DNA from 2 places in the Shewanella sp. 10N.286.51.B8 genome. Region 1 is predicted to be linked to the other one. Evidence: predicted binding sites of a transcription regulator. Region 1 holds the regulator's gene; the other holds the start of a gene.
The links. The regulator ArgR, encoded in region 1, controls arginine synthesis, uptake and breakdown. The targets are predictions, from matches to a motif close to ANTGAATANNTATTCANT.
Positions count from the first base shown of each region.

Region 2: a site for ArgR is predicted at 3,249-3,266, ahead of AB4160_RS03910 (OadG family protein). Genes of this name have one in related genera too.

Region 1 is NZ_JBFRKG010000018.1:17,176-22,007, reverse strand. It holds gene AB4160_RS08015 (M13 family metallopeptidase) at 1-1,161, opposite strand, end outside; gene rsuA (16S rRNA pseudouridine(516) synthase RsuA) at 1,446-2,135, shown strand; gene argR (transcriptional regulator ArgR) at 2,225-2,695, opposite strand; gene mdh (malate dehydrogenase) at 3,001-3,936, shown strand; gene AB4160_RS07995 (SDR family NAD(P)-dependent oxidoreductase) at 4,054-4,832, opposite strand, start outside.
Region 2 is NZ_JBFRKG010000007.1:255,871-260,702, reverse strand. It holds gene AB4160_RS03920 (sodium ion-translocating decarboxylase subunit beta) at 1-1,071, opposite strand, end outside; gene oadA (sodium-extruding oxaloacetate decarboxylase subunit alpha) at 1,080-2,867, opposite strand; gene AB4160_RS03910 (OadG family protein) at 2,885-3,133, opposite strand; tRNA gene AB4160_RS03905 (tRNA-Arg) at 3,894-3,970, opposite strand; tRNA gene AB4160_RS03900 (tRNA-Ser) at 4,040-4,131, opposite strand; tRNA gene AB4160_RS03895 (tRNA-Arg) at 4,138-4,214, opposite strand; tRNA gene AB4160_RS03890 (tRNA-Arg) at 4,236-4,312, opposite strand; tRNA gene AB4160_RS03885 (tRNA-Arg) at 4,346-4,422, opposite strand; tRNA gene AB4160_RS03880 (tRNA-Arg) at 4,455-4,531, opposite strand; tRNA gene AB4160_RS03875 (tRNA-Ser) at 4,553-4,644, opposite strand.

The DNA.
Region 1 (4,832 bases):
ACGTTTTACATACACTTTACCGACAACTTCACCCAAGGTGCCACTGACTGTGCTTACGCCGCGCTTCCAGCGAGGTTGTTGCTCTTCTTGGCCGTTAAGTGTTTTTGAGAAAAACTCGAAGTTTTCATTATCAAGCGCTTCAGATAAGTGACTCGCATTATGAGTGAGTGCCATCCAGGTCATGTAGGTTTTCCAAGTATTAAGATCATTGTCTTTAATTACTTGGTTCATGCCTTCAATAAAGCTTGGTTGGTTAATGATGATGTCAGACTGCTTATCACCACCAAGGGCTGCTAAATAGCCATCCCAGTTAATGTCTGGTGCTAAGGTCGCTAAATCTTTAACTTGATAAAGATTATAAGTTTTAGTGCTGTCGCGGGTTTCAACTACATCCCAATGTTGCTCAGCGATAGCGGTTTCTAATGCTAAAACCGTTTGCGCTGCTTGCTTGCCATTTTCAAGGCCGGCAAGGTCAAACATCTTCTCGATATGCTCAAGGTATTTGCTACGAATATTAACGAAGCGCTCTTCTTCATTGAAGTAGTAATCTTTTTCAGGAAGGCTAAGACCATATTGCCAAATATGGGTGGCGTAACGGCTTGAATCTTTAGCATCAACATTGACATAAAACGCTAATGGTGTGCCGCCACCATTAACTTGGCTTTCGCCAAAATAGGCGGTTAATTCATTTTTATCTTTTAGCGCGGCAATTTGGGCAAATTCAGCTTGGATTGGGCTAATACCTAATTTATTTAAGGTTTCAACATCCATAAATGAACGGTAAAGATCGGCCACTTTTTGCTCATCAGTACCCATTTTAAGATCTGGGTTTGCACTGACATCTTCGATGATGGCTTTAACGTCGTCACGGGCATTTTCGCGCAAGTCGTAAAAGGCGCCGATATTGGTGCGGTCACCAGGGATTTCCGCGGTGTTTAACCAGCCGCCATTTACGTAGAGGTAAAAATCATCTTGTGGGCGAACTGACTTGTCCATATTGTCAAAGCTAATACCTGAGGTAAGGGCTTTTTCAACGGCAACTGCGGTTTCTGTTTTAGCGACTTCTGGTGCTGCGGATTCAGTGACTGCTTTATCTGAATTGCAGGCACTAAGGCCTGCGATAAGTGAGGCGCAAAGCCCACCGATAACTAGCTTTTTCATGTTGTTTCCCTATGCATTGAAGAGTGAAGCCTTTTTATCGGCCTTAATTTTGAGCTGTTTTTATTGTTCACTGCCTTAAGACAGTTTTATGTGACCAACATGTTAAGTCTTAACAGGGGCACTTAACAAGGGCTAAGGCTAGGCTTTTAGTGATAAATTGAGCATTTATTGACTGTGTTGTGTAACTAAAAATTACCAGAATGTTACAGTGGCCATTTATCGTTTTCTATTTGCTAGCCAACAGCTCATAATAGCGACCAATTAGTTTTCACTTGGTTTTATATATGCGTTTAGACAAATTTATCTGCGAGAGCACCGAGCTGACTCGTTCATTAGCAAAAAGAGTTATCAAGTCAGGTGAAGTGACCTGTAATGGTGACGTGGTTAAAGACGCGAGCTTTAAAGTGAAAGATGATACTGAAGTGTGTATCGAAGGTCGTCAAATTAAGATCGTGGGCGAGCGCTACATCATGATGCACAAGCCTGTTGATACCATTTGCTCAACCATTGATGAAGAATATCAATCGGTGTTGGGATTAATGGATATTGAAAAAGTCGATACCCTGCATATTGCTGGGCGTTTAGATGTGGACACCACAGGTTTGGTGCTGATCACCAGCGATGGCCAGTGGTCACATAAAATCACCTCACCTAAAAAAGATTGCGGTAAACGTTACCTTATCGAAGCTGCTGCATCACTTGATCCTGCATTGGTGGAAACCTTTGCCGAAGGGATCCAATTAAAAAGTGAAGACGGCTTAACTAAACCGGCGCTGCTAGAGATCATTGATGAATACCATGCCAGATTAACTATCAGCGAAGGTAAGTACCATCAAGTGAAGCGTATGTTTGCTGCTGTGGGGAATCGGGTGGTCAATTTACATCGTGAAGCTGTGGGTGAAATTGAACTTGATGCTGATTTAGAAGAAGGCGAATGGCGTTTTCTCACCGATGCTGAAATCGCCTCAATTTAACACTTACGCACTGTTAAAACCAAAAAAGCAGCCTAAGGCTGCTTTTTTAATGGCTCAATAAATCGTGAAGGTGTTATTTGCTAAGAGGGCTATTCACTATAGCCAAACAGTGATTTTACCGTTTCTAAGGTATCATCAATGGTTTTGATACTTGAAGGACAAATAAAGATAGTGTCATCACCAGCAATAGTCCCCAAAATCCCTTCAGGCTTACCTATCGAGTCTAATAATCGGGCAATAAGCTGCGCTGCGCCGGGGCTGGTTCTGACTACGATCATCGCTTGGTTATGATCCACATCCAATACCAAGTTTTTAACAGGGCTGCCTGCTGTTGGCACACCTAACTCAGCGGGTAAACAATATACCATTTCTTGCTTAGCATTACGGGTACGTACTGCACCAAACTTACTTAGCATACGGGAAACTTTTGACTGGTTAATATTGCCAAAACCTTCTGCTTGCAGTGCGATTACGATTTCACTTTGGCTACCAAAGCGCTCTTCCTTTAATATCGACTTAAACGTCTTTACGAGTTCATCCTGATTCTTAGTCGCTGGCATATTTTTTTCGTCTTATAGTAATTTTTAAAAAGAATAGATTTTATTCAAAAAAGTAGCTCATTCTGAATAGATAAACGCATCAAGTCAAGAAATAAGCTAAATTGGTGAATAAAAATTCATTTTAGCTATTACTGGCTAAATTAGTCATTATTTATATACATATCATAGAATAAGGAAATTAGTGTGATCTACTAAGGGATAATTGAAATCCTCGCTGTGATCCAGTAATGTGACGCCACAATAAAACATGATCTGTGTCACAGACCAGACTGAAGTCAATCACTAGAACGTAATTGGAGATCATCATGAAAGTAGCTGTACTTGGTGCTGCTGGCGGTATCGGCCAGGCCTTAGCTTTACTATTAAAAACTCAACTTCCTGCAGGTTCAGAGTTGTCTTTATATGACATCGCTCCTGTTACTCCAGGTGTTGCAGTTGACTTAAGCCACATCCCTACAGATGTAAAAGTGGCTGGTTTTGCTGGTGAAGACCCAACTCCTGCGCTAGTTGGCGCTGATGTTGTTCTTATCTCTGCAGGTGTTGCGCGTAAGCCTGGTATGGATCGCTCAGATCTATTTAATATCAATGCGGGTATCGTAAGAAACCTTATTGAAAAAGTGGCGGCAACTTGCCCTAAAGCATTAATTGGCGTTATCACTAACCCAGTAAATACTACTGTTGCTATTGCGGCTGAAGTACTTAAAAAAGCAGGTGTTTACGATAAGAACCGTTTATTCGGTGTGACGACACTTGATGTTATCCGCTCTGAAACCTTCATCGCTGACCTTAAAGGGCTAAACGTTGCTGATGTAAACATCAACGTTATTGGTGGCCACAGTGGTGTGACTATTCTGCCACTTCTTTCACAAGTTGAAGGCGTAAGCTTTACTGATGAAGAAGTTGCAGCGCTAACAACACGTATCCAGAATGCGGGTACTGAAGTTGTTGAAGCTAAAGCGGGTGGCGGTAGTGCGACTCTGTCTATGGGTCAAGCGGCATGTCGCTTTGGCCTATCATTGGTTCGCGGCCTACAAGGCGAAGCTAACGTGGTTGAATGTGCTTATGTTGATGGCGGCAGTGAACATGCTGACTTCTTCGCACAACCTGTATTACTTGGTAAAAACGGCGTAGAAAAAGTATTACCATACGGCGATGTTAGCGCATTTGAAGCTAATGCCCGTGATGCAATGCTTGATACATTAAACGGCGACATCAAACTTGGTGTTGAGTTCGTTAAGTAAATTTAAGCTTATCAATTATTGATAACTTTATTTACCGATAAAAATGCGAAGCCTTTGGCTTCGCATTTTTGTTGCTGACAGGCTAAAGTTGCTGCAAGGGAAAAAGACCTAAGCCCTTTACCAACTAATCAGTTTTCCTTGCCAATCAATAAAGCTGGCTTGTCCATCGTAGTAAATTCGGTCAATTTCAGCGTTGTCATCTTCACTACTTTCGCTTCCAGCTTCCTTAATTGCGTTATTGATATTCAGTAATTGCGACGCGACAAATTCAGCAGTAAATAATTTTTCAGCGGGAACTTTGGCCTGAAAAGGTTTGGATAATGGGGTGTCTGTGGTGCCGGGATGAAAAGCAATGAGCTTTACGTTTTTGGCACGCCGAGCATATTCAATCGCCGCGGTTTTAATTAGCATGTTTAGCGCAGCTTTTGAAGCGCGATAGCTATACCATCCTCCCAAGCGATTATCACTAATACTGCCTACTCGGGCGCTGAGCACATTAATAATACAGCCCTGTTTACCTGCAACCAGTTTGACTAAATGCTGTAGCCACAGCATAGGGGTAATGGTGTTTGACTCAAACAAAGCCTGCATTGCCTCAGGGTTAACATCTTCTAAGCGCTTTTCAGGGGCTATTGTTTTAAAGGGGAGAGTTTTAGAAACTGTGTTTTCTGAGGCGCTCCCTGTTGCTGCGCCAGTCATTTGATACTGATTGTGCAATCTGCCATTACAAATAAATACCCGAGTAATTTTACCTTTAAACGGCTGCAATTGCTGGCACAGTGTGGCAATGGCGTCTGCTGAATAATCGCAGCTAATATGTTGCTGAGTTATGGGGTTAGTACTTTCATTAGCCAATTTCGTCTCAGCAGTTGCAGATTGGCTGATACTGATGAGGT
Region 2 (4,832 bases), on a different contig from region 1:
GTTTGGCCCCATAGCATGCATCAGCAAGAAGTTTTGGTTATTAGCTTCAAGACCTACCTTGTTAACAACGCGCGCCGCCATCGGCACTGCAGAAACTCCTGCTGCGCCAATCAATGGGTTAACTTTGCCACCAGATAGCTTAGACATGAACTTCGCCATTAATACCCCTGAAGCAGTACCAATACTAAATGCCACGGCACCTAAAATAAGAATACCCAAGGTTTCAATGCGTAAGAACTGTTCTGCCTGTAATTTAGAGCCTACAGCTAAACCTAAAAAGATAGTCACAATATTGATAAGCTCGTTTTGCGCGGTAGAAGATAGTCTATCAACCACGCCAGACTCACGCATTAAGTTACCTAAACAGAACATGCCCACTAAAGGCGACGCCGCTGGTAGGAACAAAATCGTTAGACCGACAACCATCAAGGGAAAGATAATTTTCTCTTTCTTACTGACTTCACGTAGCTGCTCCATTTTGATGCTACGCTCTGACTCATTGGTTAATAGACGCATAATTGGCGGCTGAATTAACGGCACTAATGCCATGTATGAATAAGCTGCAACAGCAATCGCACCTAATAAATCAGGGGCTAGTTTTGAGGCTAAGAAAATCGCAGTTGGACCATCTGCACCACCAATAATCGCAATGGCTGCGGCGTCAGTCATGCTGAACTCAAAACCCGGCACCACATTAAGAGCAATTGCACCTAATAAAGTCGCAAATATCCCGAATTGGGCTGCAGCGCCCAACAATAAGGTTTTTGGGTTAGCGATTAATGCACCAAAATCGGTTAATGCCCCCACGCCCATGAAAATCAGTAATGGAAATATGCCGGTCTCAATGCCCACATGGTAGGCGTACCAAAGTAAGCCGCCTTCTTCAGTGAAACCCGCATTTGGAATATTCGCCAGTATGGCACCAAACCCAATAGGCAATAATAGTAATGGCTCGAAGCCTTTTGCTATTGCGAGATACAGTAATAAACCGCCTATTGCCATCATAAATAATTGATCAAGAGCGAAGTTAGCAATGCCTGTCTCAGACCAAAAGGCCAGTAATCCTTCCATGCTATCTCCTACGCTAATGCTAACAATGGTGAACCAACCGAAACGGCATCACCTTGCTTAACTGAAATATTTTTGATGAAACCTGTTATTGCTGCGCGCACTTCAGTTTCCATTTTCATTGCTTCAAGGATTAACACCACATCACCTTCATTGACGTGATCGCCATCGTTTACCAATACTTTAAAAATATTACCCGACAGCGGTGCATTCATGGTGGCTTTCACTTCATCGCTCACAGGTGCAGCAGCAACAGTTGGAGCAACGGCAGCAGGTGCTGCTGATGTCGGCACGATCTGGCTGATATCGCCTCCTTCGCTTACCTCAACCACAAAGCTTTGTCCTTGCACATTAACAGTGTAGGTTTCAGCGCCTTTTTCAGCTTTAGCCGCAGGCACGGCCATATCATCAGCACTTGGCACTGGCTCAAAGGCATCAGGGTTACCGCGATTAGTCAGGAACTTAAGACCAATTTGATTAAATAGGGCATAGGTCATTACATCATCATCAGTTTCTGCGGCTAATGTAATACCGTCTTTCTTAGCGATGTCAGCAAGCTCGCTGCGAAGCTTATCTAATTCAGGTTCAATTAAATCTGCAGGGCGACAAGTAATAGCCTCTGCGCCATTTAATACCCGTGCTTGCAGCTCGGCATTAACCGGAGCCGGCGTTGCACCGTATTCGCCTTTCAGTACACCTTCGGTTTCTTTAGCTAAGGTTTTATAACGCTCGCCCATTAAGACATTAATCACTGACTGGGTGCCGACAATTTGCGAGGTTGGTGTAACCAATGGCAAAAAGCCAAGATCTTCACGCACACGAGGGATCTCTTCTAACACCTCATCCATTTTATCTGCAGCGCCCTGCTCTTTGAGCTGGTTTTCCATGTTAGTTAACATGCCACCTGGCACTTGTGCACGAAGAATACGTGAATCAATGCCTTTAAGCGCCCCTTCAAAACGGGCATATTTCTTACGTACTTCTCTAAAGTAAGCGGCAATTTCTTCTAATGCTGCCATGTCGTAACCCGTGGCGCGGCCCGAGTCTTCTGCCATAGCAACTAATGTTTCAGTAGCTGAATGGCCATAGGTTTGGCTCATGGTTGAAATCGCGGTATCAAGAATATCAACACCAGCCTCAATGGCTTTTTGATAGGTTGCAGTACTTAAACCCGTTGTAGCATGACAATGCATAGAAACGGTTAAGTCAGTTTGAGATTTTAAACGGCTGATAAGGTCATAAGCTTGCATTGGCTTAAGTAAGCCTGCCATATCCTTGATGCACAGTGAGTCACAGCCCATGTCTTCAAGGTTTTTAGCCATATCAACCCAAGTATCCACGTTATGAACTGGGCTACTAGTAAATGAAATCGTACCTTGTGCATGACCGCCGACTTGCTTAACTGCTTTAACCGCAGTTTCTAAGTTACGCACATCATTCATGGCATCGAAAATTCTGAAAACATCAACACCATTGGTATGGGCACGCTCAACAAAGCGGGTCACCACATCATCGGCGTAATGACGATAGCCTAATAAATTCTGACCACGCAATAGCATTTGCTGTGGTGTATTTGGCATCGCCTTTTTCAGCTCTCTGATACGATCCCAAGGGTCTTCGCCTAAATAACGAATACAAGAATCAAACGTAGCACCGCCCCAAGACTCTAAAGACCAAAAACCAATTTTATCCAGTAAAGGTGCAATAGGTAACATATCGTCTAAACGTAAGCGCGTGGCTAAAATAGATTGATGGGCGTCTCGTAATACTACATCTGTTAACGCTAAAGGCTTGCTCATGATAACTCCTAAACGATTTAATCTTTGGCACGATACTGGTGAATAGCAGAAGTGATAGCTGCTATTAACTTAGGATCAATTGATGTCGCAGCTGCGGGTACAGGTGTAGGCGCATTAGCAACAACAGGCTGAATGTCTGACTGACATAATCTAGCTACAAGATTAATGCCGATAATTAATATGCTTAAAAATATAAAAACTAAGCTCATCCCCATTATCATCATGCCCAAGGCATCCAATAATTGCTCGGATATTGATGATGTCATAAACCCTCTCTTGTCATTATGTGCAATTAAAAATTGCCCACAGGATCAGTTCCAATGTTTACACGTCAATAACGTCTGCTGAATAAATTGCACCAAAACGATGCGGCATCAACAAAAGGAATAATTATTCATTCAGCATAAGCTGTTTTTATTCCATTAAAATCCACCAGTTCAGCGATTAAACTACCCTGTGATTTATTATCGACGAAAAATATAACCAATCTATAACAATTAATCCAACACCTTGTAAATTGGTCAGACCAAAATTAATAAGATTAAGCCCACCTTGATGATAATTCGATAAAAATAGCTCACATATAATGAAGAATCTTCATTTTTGATTACTTTATCAGGAAAATGATAAGGTCATGACAAGATCTATATAAAAAGAGATATCAGAAATAAGAACAGCTATATTCACCAAAAATGTGCAGATGCTCTATTTAGCATAAATATGTAGTGGTTTTTGTAATTTATGGCTCATCATCAAGCTGTAATTAAAATAAAAGCATACAAAACTAATTAACCAAGCTAAGTACAATTAATCAACTAGAGTGAACGTACTAACCAGCATGACTGAAGGATTTATCCAAATTTTGATGTAGTTCATTTCGACTTAAGATCTAAAGCAGGTTAGCGACATTTGAGTGAGTGTGAAGTAGGTATATTGGCAGGAAAACTTAAAGTCACTTTAATATGACTGACTGGATTTTAGGCATAAAAAAAGCCCTGTAGATAACTACAGGGCTTTTTCTAATACTGGTGCGGATGGGAGGATTCGAACCTCCGACCGCCTGGTTCGTAGCCAGGTACTCTATCCAGCTGAGCTACATCCGCAAAATTTTTACTGCCAATCTTTACTCAGTGCTAATTGAGCTTAGTTGCATATTTAAAATATGCAAATAATGGCGGAGAGGGAGGGATTCGAACCCTCGATGGGAGTTAAAGCCCATACTCCCTTAGCAGGGGAGCGCCTTCGGCCACTCGGCCACCTCTCCGAATTATGGTGCGGATGGGAGGATTCGAACCTCCGACCGCCTGGTTCGTAGCCAGGTACTCTATCCAGCTGAGCTACATCCGCATAATTAGGTACTATTTTATATGGTGCGGATGGGAGGATTCGAACCTCCGACCGCCTGGTTCGTAGCCAGGTACTCTATCCAGCTGAGCTACATCCGCATATATAAAATTTACAGCTTTTAAATTATTTAATGGTGCGGATGGGAGGATTCGAACCTCCGACCGCCTGGTTCGTAGCCAGGTACTCTATCCAGCTGAGCTACATCCGCTCATTAAAAAATTTAAACACAACAATAGAAAATGGTGCGGATGGGAGGATTCGAACCTCCGACCGCCTGGTTCGTAGCCAGGTACTCTATCCAGCTGAGCTACATCCGCATCGTTTACTATTTTAAGAAATGGCGGAGAGGGAGGGATTCGAACCCTCGATGGGAGTTAAAGCCCATACTCCCTTAGCAGGGGAGCGCCTTCGGCCACTCGGCCACCTCTCCGTTTCTTGGCGCACATATTACTGTTTGCCGAAAATAAGTCAAACCTTTTTCAGCATCTTATATTCATTTGAACTGTTTTTGAGCACATTGATGAGTTAAGCCACAATTATCATCAATTCATTTAAAAAAATTTGTATTTTTTTTAGCAAACAATCTTAAATAGTCTAAAAACAATAAAGCCAGCTTTC